Regions from separate parts of the Nonomuraea sp. NPDC054003 genome, predicted to be linked through region 4. Evidence: riboswitches for the same ligand, from Rfam matches in the RefSeq annotation. Region 4 holds a riboswitch; each other region holds the start of a gene.
The links. Region 4 has a riboswitch for cyclic di-AMP ahead of ACZ6YG_RS17805 (hypothetical protein). Riboswitches for the same ligand answer to the same signal wherever they lie in the genome.

Region 1: another riboswitch for cyclic di-AMP. It lies ahead of ACZ6YG_RS14695 (glycoside hydrolase family 25 protein); the one in region 4 lies ahead of ACZ6YG_RS17805 (hypothetical protein).
Region 2: another riboswitch for cyclic di-AMP. It lies ahead of ACZ6YG_RS07080 (CHAP domain-containing protein); the one in region 4 lies ahead of ACZ6YG_RS17805 (hypothetical protein).
Region 3: another riboswitch for cyclic di-AMP. It lies ahead of ACZ6YG_RS05035 (C40 family peptidase); the one in region 4 lies ahead of ACZ6YG_RS17805 (hypothetical protein).

What each region holds. Positions count from the first base shown of each region.
Region 1 covers NZ_JBVJKR010000005.1:202,829-205,017, forward strand. Annotated here, with positions in the region: gene ACZ6YG_RS14690 (hypothetical protein) at 1-126, shown strand, start outside; gene ACZ6YG_RS14695 (glycoside hydrolase family 25 protein) at 170-940, opposite strand; cyclic di-AMP (ydaO/yuaA leader) riboswitch at 952-1,085, opposite strand; gene ACZ6YG_RS14700 (bifunctional polysaccharide deacetylase/glycosyltransferase family 2 protein) at 1,309-2,189, opposite strand, start outside.
Region 2 covers NZ_JBVJKR010000002.1:618,582-620,770, reverse strand. Annotated here, with positions in the region: gene ACZ6YG_RS07085 (Gfo/Idh/MocA family protein) at 1-894, shown strand, start outside; cyclic di-AMP (ydaO/yuaA leader) riboswitch at 1,009-1,146, shown strand; gene ACZ6YG_RS07080 (CHAP domain-containing protein) at 1,160-1,858, shown strand; gene ACZ6YG_RS07075 (YciI family protein) at 1,952-2,189, shown strand, end outside.
Region 3 covers NZ_JBVJKR010000002.1:182,326-184,514, reverse strand. Annotated here, with positions in the region: gene ACZ6YG_RS05040 (hypothetical protein) at 1-641, opposite strand, end outside; gene ACZ6YG_RS05035 (C40 family peptidase) at 726-1,274, opposite strand; cyclic di-AMP (ydaO/yuaA leader) riboswitch at 1,336-1,502, opposite strand; gene ACZ6YG_RS05030 (C40 family peptidase) at 1,813-2,189, opposite strand, start outside.
Region 4 covers NZ_JBVJKR010000006.1:278,537-280,725, forward strand. Annotated here, with positions in the region: gene ACZ6YG_RS17795 (rod shape-determining protein) at 1-189, opposite strand, end outside; gene ACZ6YG_RS17800 (DUF5302 domain-containing protein) at 350-550, shown strand; cyclic di-AMP (ydaO/yuaA leader) riboswitch at 705-842, shown strand; gene ACZ6YG_RS17805 (hypothetical protein) at 1,028-1,873, shown strand; gene ACZ6YG_RS17810 (alpha/beta fold hydrolase) at 1,912-2,189, shown strand, end outside.

The DNA of each region.
Region 1 (2,189 bases), on a different contig from region 4:
GCCGCCGCACCCGATGACGCGGGGCCGATCCTGGAGGAGTTCTACCTGCTGCCGGAGACGGCGGTGGGCCCGGCCGAGCTGCTGCGGCGCATGGAGGAGCGTGGGCTCAGGATCCACCAGGGCTGAGACGACTGTGACGCCTCCCTCGCGGGAGGCGTCACAGAGCGGGTCAGGCCGGACGGCCCAGGCTGCGGAGCTGGTCGGGGGTCAGGGCCGAGACGTTGTGGTCGATGGGCTTGTCGGAGTACTGGTGGATGGTCCACGACTTCCAGTCCGCCGGCGGGGTGATCTCGCCCTTGGGCTTGCTGTAGTGGGCCACCCAGAGCGGGTACTCCGACAGTCCCGCGCCGTAGGTGTCGGCGAAGTGCCAGCCGCTGTAGAACAGCGGCGTGACGCCGGTCTTGGCCTTGACGTGCGACAGCCAGGCCTTGGCCCAGGCGTTCACCTCGGAGACGGACCTGCCGTTGGTCGTCTCCAGGTCCAGCACCAGCAGGTCGCCGGGCTTGGCGGGCTGGGAGTTCACCACCGAGAGGAAGTGCTCGGCCTCGGCGATCGGGTTGTTGCGCGGGTGCGCGTAGTGGTAAGCGCCGCGCACGATGCCCTTCTTGTCCAGCTCCTGCCAGTGCCGGGCGAAGGTCTTGTCGGTGAAGCCGGTGCCCTCGGTGGCCTTGATGATGCCGAACTCGGCCGGGCTGGCCTCCCAGTCGTGGTCGGGCTGGTAGTTCGACACGTCCTGCCCGTACGTGAGCTGGGCCGCCTGCTGTTGGGCGATGGCCGGGTTCGGCTCGACGGGGGCGGCGGCGCCGCCGGTGGCGGCGATGGCGGTGCCGGTCACGCTGGCGACGGCGGTGGTCCCCGCCAGCAGCGCGCCGGCGAAGGCGTACTTGAGACGGTTGCTGGGACGGTACTTCAGCGCAGCGGCAAGCTGAGGCTTGGGCATGAGGAAATGACTCCTTGCTTCCATGCCGCCTACCGGGTTAGCTGACGGGTTCGGAGTTGGAAGTCCCCTACGGACGCTGGCGTCCGATTCACCCCAGGAAGTGGGTCCCCGGCTCCGCGAGACGCGGATTCGGCGGCCGTGCGCTGCCCTGGCGTGAGGGGGACACCGTCAGGACAGCGCACGGTCCGGTCAATCGATGCGGCAACAGAGTTGGGGTATCACCGCGAATACGCAAAAGGTATATATGCAGACAAAAATATTGCAAGTATGACATATCCGGTTTGGCGGTTCGGGCCCGGGGTACAGCCCCCGAAACCCCTTGTACGTAAGGGAATCCGGCCTCCGGGTAAAATCTCCCGGCGGTGCCGTCACGGCGCCGCGAAAGTGCCCTGCCTGCGCACCGTGTGCCAGCGCAGCCGCACCCCGAGCAGCGCGGTCGCCACCGACTGGAACACCACCAGATACATCAGCTGCCGGTACACCAGCTGCTGCAGCGGCAGCACCCACAGCGCCGACACCCGCTCCCGGTCCAGCCGCAGCGCGTACCAGCCCGCCGCGGCCTGCACCACCACGAACCCGGCCCACACCGCCACCGCCGGCAACGGGTCGCCGACCGCCGTGTGGTAGACGGCCATCAGGTCCACCACCGGCGCCAGCAGCGGCAGCAGCACGTGGAACAGCGCCAGGTAACCCAGGCAGCGGCGGCCGAACGGACCCGGCTCGGCCAGCGCGCGGCGGTGCTTCCACATCGCCTGCATCGTGCCGTAGCACCAGCGGTAGCGCTGCCGCCACAGCTGCCCCAGGGTCGCGGGCGCCTCCGTCCACGCCAGCGCCCGCTCCTCGTACACCACCCGCCAGCCCGCCCGGCACAGCGCCATCGTCAGGTCGGTGTCCTCGGCCAGCGTGTCGGTGCTCACCCCGCCGAGCCCGACCAGCGCGCCGCGCCGGAACGCGCCGATCGCCCCCGGCACCGTCGGCATGCAGTCGAGCAGCTCGAACGCGCGCCGGTCCAGGTTGAAGCCGATCACGTACTCGACGTGCTGCCAGCGGCCGATGAGCCCGCGCCGGTTGCCGACCTTGGTGTTGCCGCTCACCGCGCCCACGCGGGGGTCGGCGAGCCGGCGCACGAGATGCCCGATCGTGTCCGGCTCGAACACCGTGTCACCGTCGACCATGACGAGGAACTCGTGGCGCGCGTGCCGGATGCCGGTGTTCAGCGCGGCGGCCTTGCCGGCGTTGTCCTGCCTGA
Region 2 (2,189 bases), on a different contig from region 4:
ATCGCCGCCGAGCCGGGGATGAGGGTGGCCGCGGTCGGCTCCCGCGACCTGGGCCGGGCCAAGGCGCTGGCCGCGACGCTGGGCGCCGAGTCCGCCCACGGCTCCTACGCCGAGCTGTGCGCCGATCCGGCCGTGGACGCCGTCTACGTCGCCACCCCGCACGCCCAGCACCTGGAGGTGGCCGAGGCGGCCATCGCGGCGGGCAAGGCCGTGCTGTGCGAGAAGCCGCTCGCCGCCACCACGGCCGACGCCGAGCGGATGGTCCGGCTGGCCCGCGAGGCCGGGGTCTTCCTGATGGAAGCGATGTGGATGCGGTTCAACCCGCTGATCCGCATGCTCGCCGGCGACGGGCGTTTCGGCGAGATCCGCTCGGTGCGCGCCTCGTTCGGCTTCGCGCACCCGTACGATCCCGCGCACCGGCTCTGGGCGCCGGAGCTGGGCGGCGGCGCCCTGCTCGACCTGGGAATCTACCCCATGGGGCTGGCCCAGTTGTTCCTCGGGACGCCGGAGAGCACGCACCTCACCGGGTCGCTGTCCCCGGGCGGCGTCGACGCCGAGGCGGGCGGGCTGATGAGCTATCCGGGCGGCAGGCGGGCGCTGGTGGAGTGCTCGCTGCTCGGCGCCTACTCCAACGACGCCACCGTCGTCGGCACCGGGATGCGGGCCGACATCGACGCCCCGTTCTGGGCTCCGCGGCGGGTCGTGCTCAGCGGGCCGGGGATGGAGCCGGAGGAGCACGTGCTCGACGATCCGGCGGACAACGGGTACGCGGGCGAGCTGCGCGAGGTCCGCGACTGCCTGGCGCGGGGTCGTACCGAGAGCGCGATCATGCCGCTTGACGAGAGCCTTGCCATCATGCGGGTTCTGGCGGAGGCGCGGGCGCAGATCCGCTAGCCGCGGCTTTGAAGACTTGCCAGTTTCTTGCCAGATGCGTTACTTTACTCCGCATTCACGGCATACGTCCGATTTGTCCGGTCGTGTCCGAGAACACCGTCGTATCGCAGGATCGTCCTGCGACCGCTGAATCCGCCTTGCGCGGAACCGGGGACCCACTTCTTCCGGGGTGAATCGGCGCCTCGCGCGCCGTAGGGCAGCTTCCACGCCCGAACCCGTCAGCTAACCCGGTAAGCGGCATGGAAGCAAGGAGTACATCCCCTCGATGGTCATGCATCGCCTCCCCCGTGCCACCCAACCGCATTACGTCCGCGCCGCCCTCGGCGCCACCTTCGTCGCCTGCTTCATGGGCTCCGCCCTCCCCGCCCACGCCGACCCCGTCAACGGAGACGATCTCTCGCTGACGGCCCAGGCGGAGACCGGCCAGACCGCCTCCCAGGAGGCGAAGCCCGCCGAGAAGGACAAGATCGACGTCACCGCGGCCCAGGTGCTCGCCCTGGCCAGGGAGCAGATCGGCATCAGGGAGAACGCGCGGGGTGGCGGCACGAAGTTCCAGGAGTGGTACGCGAACTCGCAGCGCGCCCAGGAGACCATCGCCCGTGACGGCGGCCACCCCGCCGCCTACCTGAACGCCCCCTGGTGCGCGATGTTCGTCTCCTGGGTCGGCGAGCAGACCGGCGCCCGCGCGCAGGTGGGCTGGGACGCCTACACGGTGACGCACGCGCGGTGGTTCCAGAACAACGGCCGCTGGGGCACCCTGGCCAAGCCGGGCGCCGTGGTCTTCTTCGCCTGGAACGGCAGCAAGAGCCTCGGCTCCATCCAGCACGTCGGCTTCGTGGTCAAGGACAACCGCGACGGGACGATCTCCACGATCGAGGGCAACACCGGCAACGGGCTCGTCGAGGAGCGCATCCGTCCCAAGTCTCAGGTCGTCGGCTACGGCTACCCCGAGTACGCCGCCTGATTGTCCGGAAGAATCCCTGAGGTGTCGATGCGGGCGCCGCTCGTTCGACGCGTCGGCGAGACCGGGATTCGAAGGAGAAGCACCGTGAAGTTCATGATCATCGGAAAGGGCAGCGCCGAGACGGAGGCGGGCGTCATGCCGAGCCGGCAACTCGTCGACGACATGATGGCCTACAACGAGTCGCTGGCCAAGGCCGGTGTCCTGCTGGCGGCGGAAGGGCTGGCCCCCAGCTCCCGCGCCGCCCGCATCGCCTACGGCCCCGGCAAGCCCAAGGTCATCGACGGGCCCTTCGCGGAGACCAAGGAGATCATCGCCGGCTTCTGGCTGATCC
Region 3 (2,189 bases), on a different contig from region 4:
GCCCGCGCCAGCGCGTCCCCCCGGGAGCCGAAGTCACCGGCCCTGGGCAGCTCGTCCGGCAGCCGCCCCGCCCGCACCTCGGCCGCCAGTTCGGCCGCCGCCACGGTGACCGCCAGCCCCGCGTCCCGATAGGCCACGTAGTCGGCGAATCCCTCGTACAGCCAGCCGGGCAGCCCGTCGGTGCCAGCGGCGACGTGCGTGAGCTCATGGGCGAGCACCACGTCCCTGCCGGTCGGGTTGAGCCGCGCGAAACCCTCGGGCACCACGATCACCCGCCGCCCGTCGGCCACCGCCGCCAGCCCGCGCACGTCGGCGACGCCGGCCAGCCGCGCGGCCTGCTCTCCTGACGCGGGCACCAGCACCAGCGGGCGCACGGGCCGGCCCAGCACGCCCGACACCCGTCGCCCCGCCGCGTCGGCCCGCCGCGCCAGATCGGCCAGCAGCCCGGGATCGGCCCGCTGCCCGGCGACCAGCGCCCGCTCGCCGCGCGCGACGCCCAGCTCGCCCCGCCACAGCTCCCGCACCCCGGCCAGCTCGTCGGGCACCCCGGCGGACCACGACTCCGGCGCCGCCCCGCCGGCCGCGGCCACGGCGAGGACCAGCCCCGTCACCACCGCTCGACGGCCTACGATCCCGGACATGCTGTCCGATGCTAGCGGCGGGACGCCCGTCCCACGCATCACGAAGGCCCCGCCCCCAGTCAGGGGCGGGGCCTTCGCGATCGGTCACAGACCGGGGCGTACCGCGCCGGCGAACGACGACTTGCGCCATCCGTTCAGCTTCTCGACGCGCACCGTCTTGCCCGAGCTCGGCGAGTGCACCATCTTGCCCTTGCCGATGTACATGCCCACGTGGCCGAGCCCGCGGAAGAACATCAGGTCACCCGGCTTCAGGTTCTTGTAGGAGACCTTCTTCCTGATGCCCGCGAACTGGCTGTTCGTCACGCGCGGGATCTTGACCCCGGCCTTCCGCCAGGCGAACTGGACGAGACCTGAGCAGTCGAAGGCGTGCGGCCCGGTGGCCCCGTAGCGGTACGGGTCACCGATCTGCTTCTTGGCCACCGCGACGGCCTTGTGGGCCTTCACCTTCTGGCGGGCCGCCTTCGCCTGCTTCTTGGACAGGACCTTCTTCGAAGTCGCCTTCTTGGAAGCAGTGGTCTTGACGGCCTCGACCGTCGTCACCGAAGCTCCGGCCGGGGCGATCACCGTGTCCGCCTGCGCCGCCGGGACGTGGAGGGCCAGCCCTCCGGCCGTCACGGTCATGCTGAGCGCCACGCCACTGACGGCAAGGCGAGACAGACGGGGGTTCTTAGGGGAGGTAGACAGGATTGCTCCTTGAGTCTTCCACGAACGCCTACCGGGTTAGCTGACGGATTCGGGCCTGGAAGTCGCCCTACGGCGCGTCGCCGCGCCGATTCACCCCTGATCCCGCCCTGAAATGACGGGATCTATGGTTCCCCGGCTCCGTGCCTCCTGGCTGCACGGATTCGGCAGGCCACCACCCGGGTGAAGGTTCCCGGAGATGCGGCGGTGACCGGCGGATTCTTGTTCGTCCACGTCGCGGCGCCGGCGGCGCGGCGGCGATGGCCGGCGGCGGGCATGGAGTGTCCGCCGCGACGCCAGAACCTACGCCTGAAGTCATGGGCTGGCAAAGGCACGGTAAGCACATGACGATCTGACAAGCCCGCTGTCAGACCCGCGGATCCCTGCTGGCAAGCCAGTCCCGTTACCCAGATGTGACCATACTCACACTTGCCGCCCTGACGATGTGTCAGAGCCCTTCTGTCACATCAGTCACAGACGTTTCAGCGGCTCACGGGCGTACCGCGCCGACGAGCCGGCGCCCGTACGCGGAGAGCGGGACGACCTTGACCACGTCACCGGTCTGCGGCGCGTGCACGATCTTGCCGTTTCCCGCATAGATGCTCACGTGGCCCAGCCCCTCGCTGAAGATGAGGTCACCGGGCTCCAGGGCGTCCAGCGACACCCTCCGGCTCGCGCCCCAGGCCCACTGCTGCCACGTCGTCCGCGGCAGGGAGACGCCGGCCGCGCGCCACGAGGCCTGCGTCAGGCCGGAGCAGTCCCAGCCGCCGGGCCCGGTGCCGCCGAACTGGTAGGGCTTGCCGATCTGCGCGTAGGCGAAGTTGAGCACCGCCGCCGCGCTCCCCGAGGCGGGGCCGGTGTACTTGA
Region 4 (2,189 bases):
GCCCGCCCCGCTGGCGGCCGAGCACGCCGCGTACGCGTCCGCGCCGAAGAGCGTGCGGCCCGTGGCCGCGCAGGCCGCCGCCATCGACGGCTCGTTGAGCACCACGCCCAGGCCGGGGGCGTAGATCTGGGTGGTGGCCGTGCCGAGATCGATCGCGAGATCCCGGCCGAGGAACGCGAGCGGGCTCACCGCCGCGGCTCCGGGGGGTAGAGCTGCATGTCCGTGGTGTTTCCTCGATCGGGTCAAGGCAACACCAAGTGGCCGGCGCGCGTCCCGCCGATGATCCCGGTTATGCGCTGTCAAGGCCTGCGTGCGAAGCTGGAGGCTGTACGCACATCAGGAGGCCCTCATGGCGGAAACCCCGGAGCCGGAAGTCGACGAGACTCCCGAGGACGAGATGAAGCGCAAGTTCCGTGAGGCACTGGAGCGCAAGCGCGGCCAGCAGGCGGGATCTGGCGGCAGTGGTAGGGGCGCCGACCATTCCAAGATCCACGGAGCCCACGGCCCGGCTGCCGGCAAGCGGTCCTTCAGGCGCAAGAGCGGCGGCTGAATCTGGGTGTTCAAGGGGGTACGGCATGCCGTACCCCCTTTTTCTAGGTAGATCTTCGCCCGAATCATGGGCTTACCTTTGCGTTTGTCCGATTTGCTCGCTAGATTGGTCGGCGTTACCAGGCAGTGACCTTGGCTCTTCACCAGGAAGAGGCGGCTGCCTGGCGCCGAATCCCGCTCCCCCGCGGGAACCGGGGACCCACCTTCTGGGGTGAATCCGGCCCATGCGGCCGGTAGGGCATCTCCACGTCCGAACCCGTCAGCTAACCCGGTAGGCGAGATGGAGAGGACGTTTTCCTGTGATGAATCACCGCGCCCGTCCCCCCTACCGCGGGATGTCATCGGCCGCCGATTGAGCGGCACCATTTCCTGATCTTCCTTTCGCGCTCCCACCGTAGCGTCCGTACGGCTTGATGCCCGGCTACGTCGTTCCGCGAGCGCATCTTTGCTGTTGCCTCACAAAGGACTTCTGTTTTTCATGTCTGCTCGTTTCAGCATGCGTTCCATCGCCGCGATCGTCGCCGCCGCCGGCACGCTGGCGCTCGGCTCCGGCGCCGCAGCTCACGCCGACACCGACAAGGGCACGGAGAAGGTCCTGCTCCAGGGCGAGACCACGGCCTCCTACTTCTGGGACGACGGCTCCGGCCGCGCGGGTGACACCGGCCTGCCGGCCAGCGGCAAGCCCATGCAGAAAGGCATGGCCGCCAGCCCCAGCTGGCCGCTGCTGACCGAGGGCTACGTCGTCTACAAGGGCAAGAAGGCGCCGTTCTTCGTCGGCGACCGCGGCCCGGGCGTCCCGTCCAGCAAGGGCATCATGCTCGACCTGGACGGCAAGACCTTCGCCGACCTGACCGGCGGGAAGTTCAACCCGCGCACGCTCATGGTGGACGGCAACGGCGGCAAGGGCCACATCGAGGTCGAGTACGTCATCACCAAGTGGGGTGACGGCCTGGGCCTGAAGAACCACCCGGTCGCCTTCTCCGAGGGCGCCTACAAGCGCATGGACCGCAACCCGGCCGCCCCGCCGGTCCTGGCCGGGGACAAGGCGGACGACAAGGCGGACAAGAAGGACGAGGAGAAGGCCGTCGCGGGCCAGTCCGGCAGCGACAAGGCCGAGCCCGTGAAGACCAGCCCCGTGAAGGCCGACCCGGTGAACCTCGTCAAGGCCCCGGCCGAGCCGCAGCCCGCCGCCGGCGGCGCCGAGGCGGCCGCGGCCACCGAGCGGAGCAACGTGGCGGGAGCCGCCGTGGCCGGCGGCGTGATCCTCGTCGGCGGCGGCCTGGTGCTGAGCCGCGAGCGCATCCGCAAGCTCGTGCGCCGCTGACCTTTGCGTCACCACGATTAGAATGTCATTCTAGAGCCGTGACCTCGACCGCATCGGCTCATGGAATCGACATCGCGTACGAGAGCTTCGGCTCTCCCGACGGGCGCCCGCTCCTCCTGATCATGGGGCTGGGCGCCCAGCTCATTCACTGGGACGACGAGCTGTGCGAGCAGCTCGCCGAGCAGGGGCACCATGTCGTCAGGTTCGACAACCGCGACGCCGGGATGTCCACCCACCTCCACGAGGCGGGCGCGCCCGCACCGGGCAAGCCGGCGCCCTACCTGCTGGACGACATGGCCGCGGACACCGCCGGGCT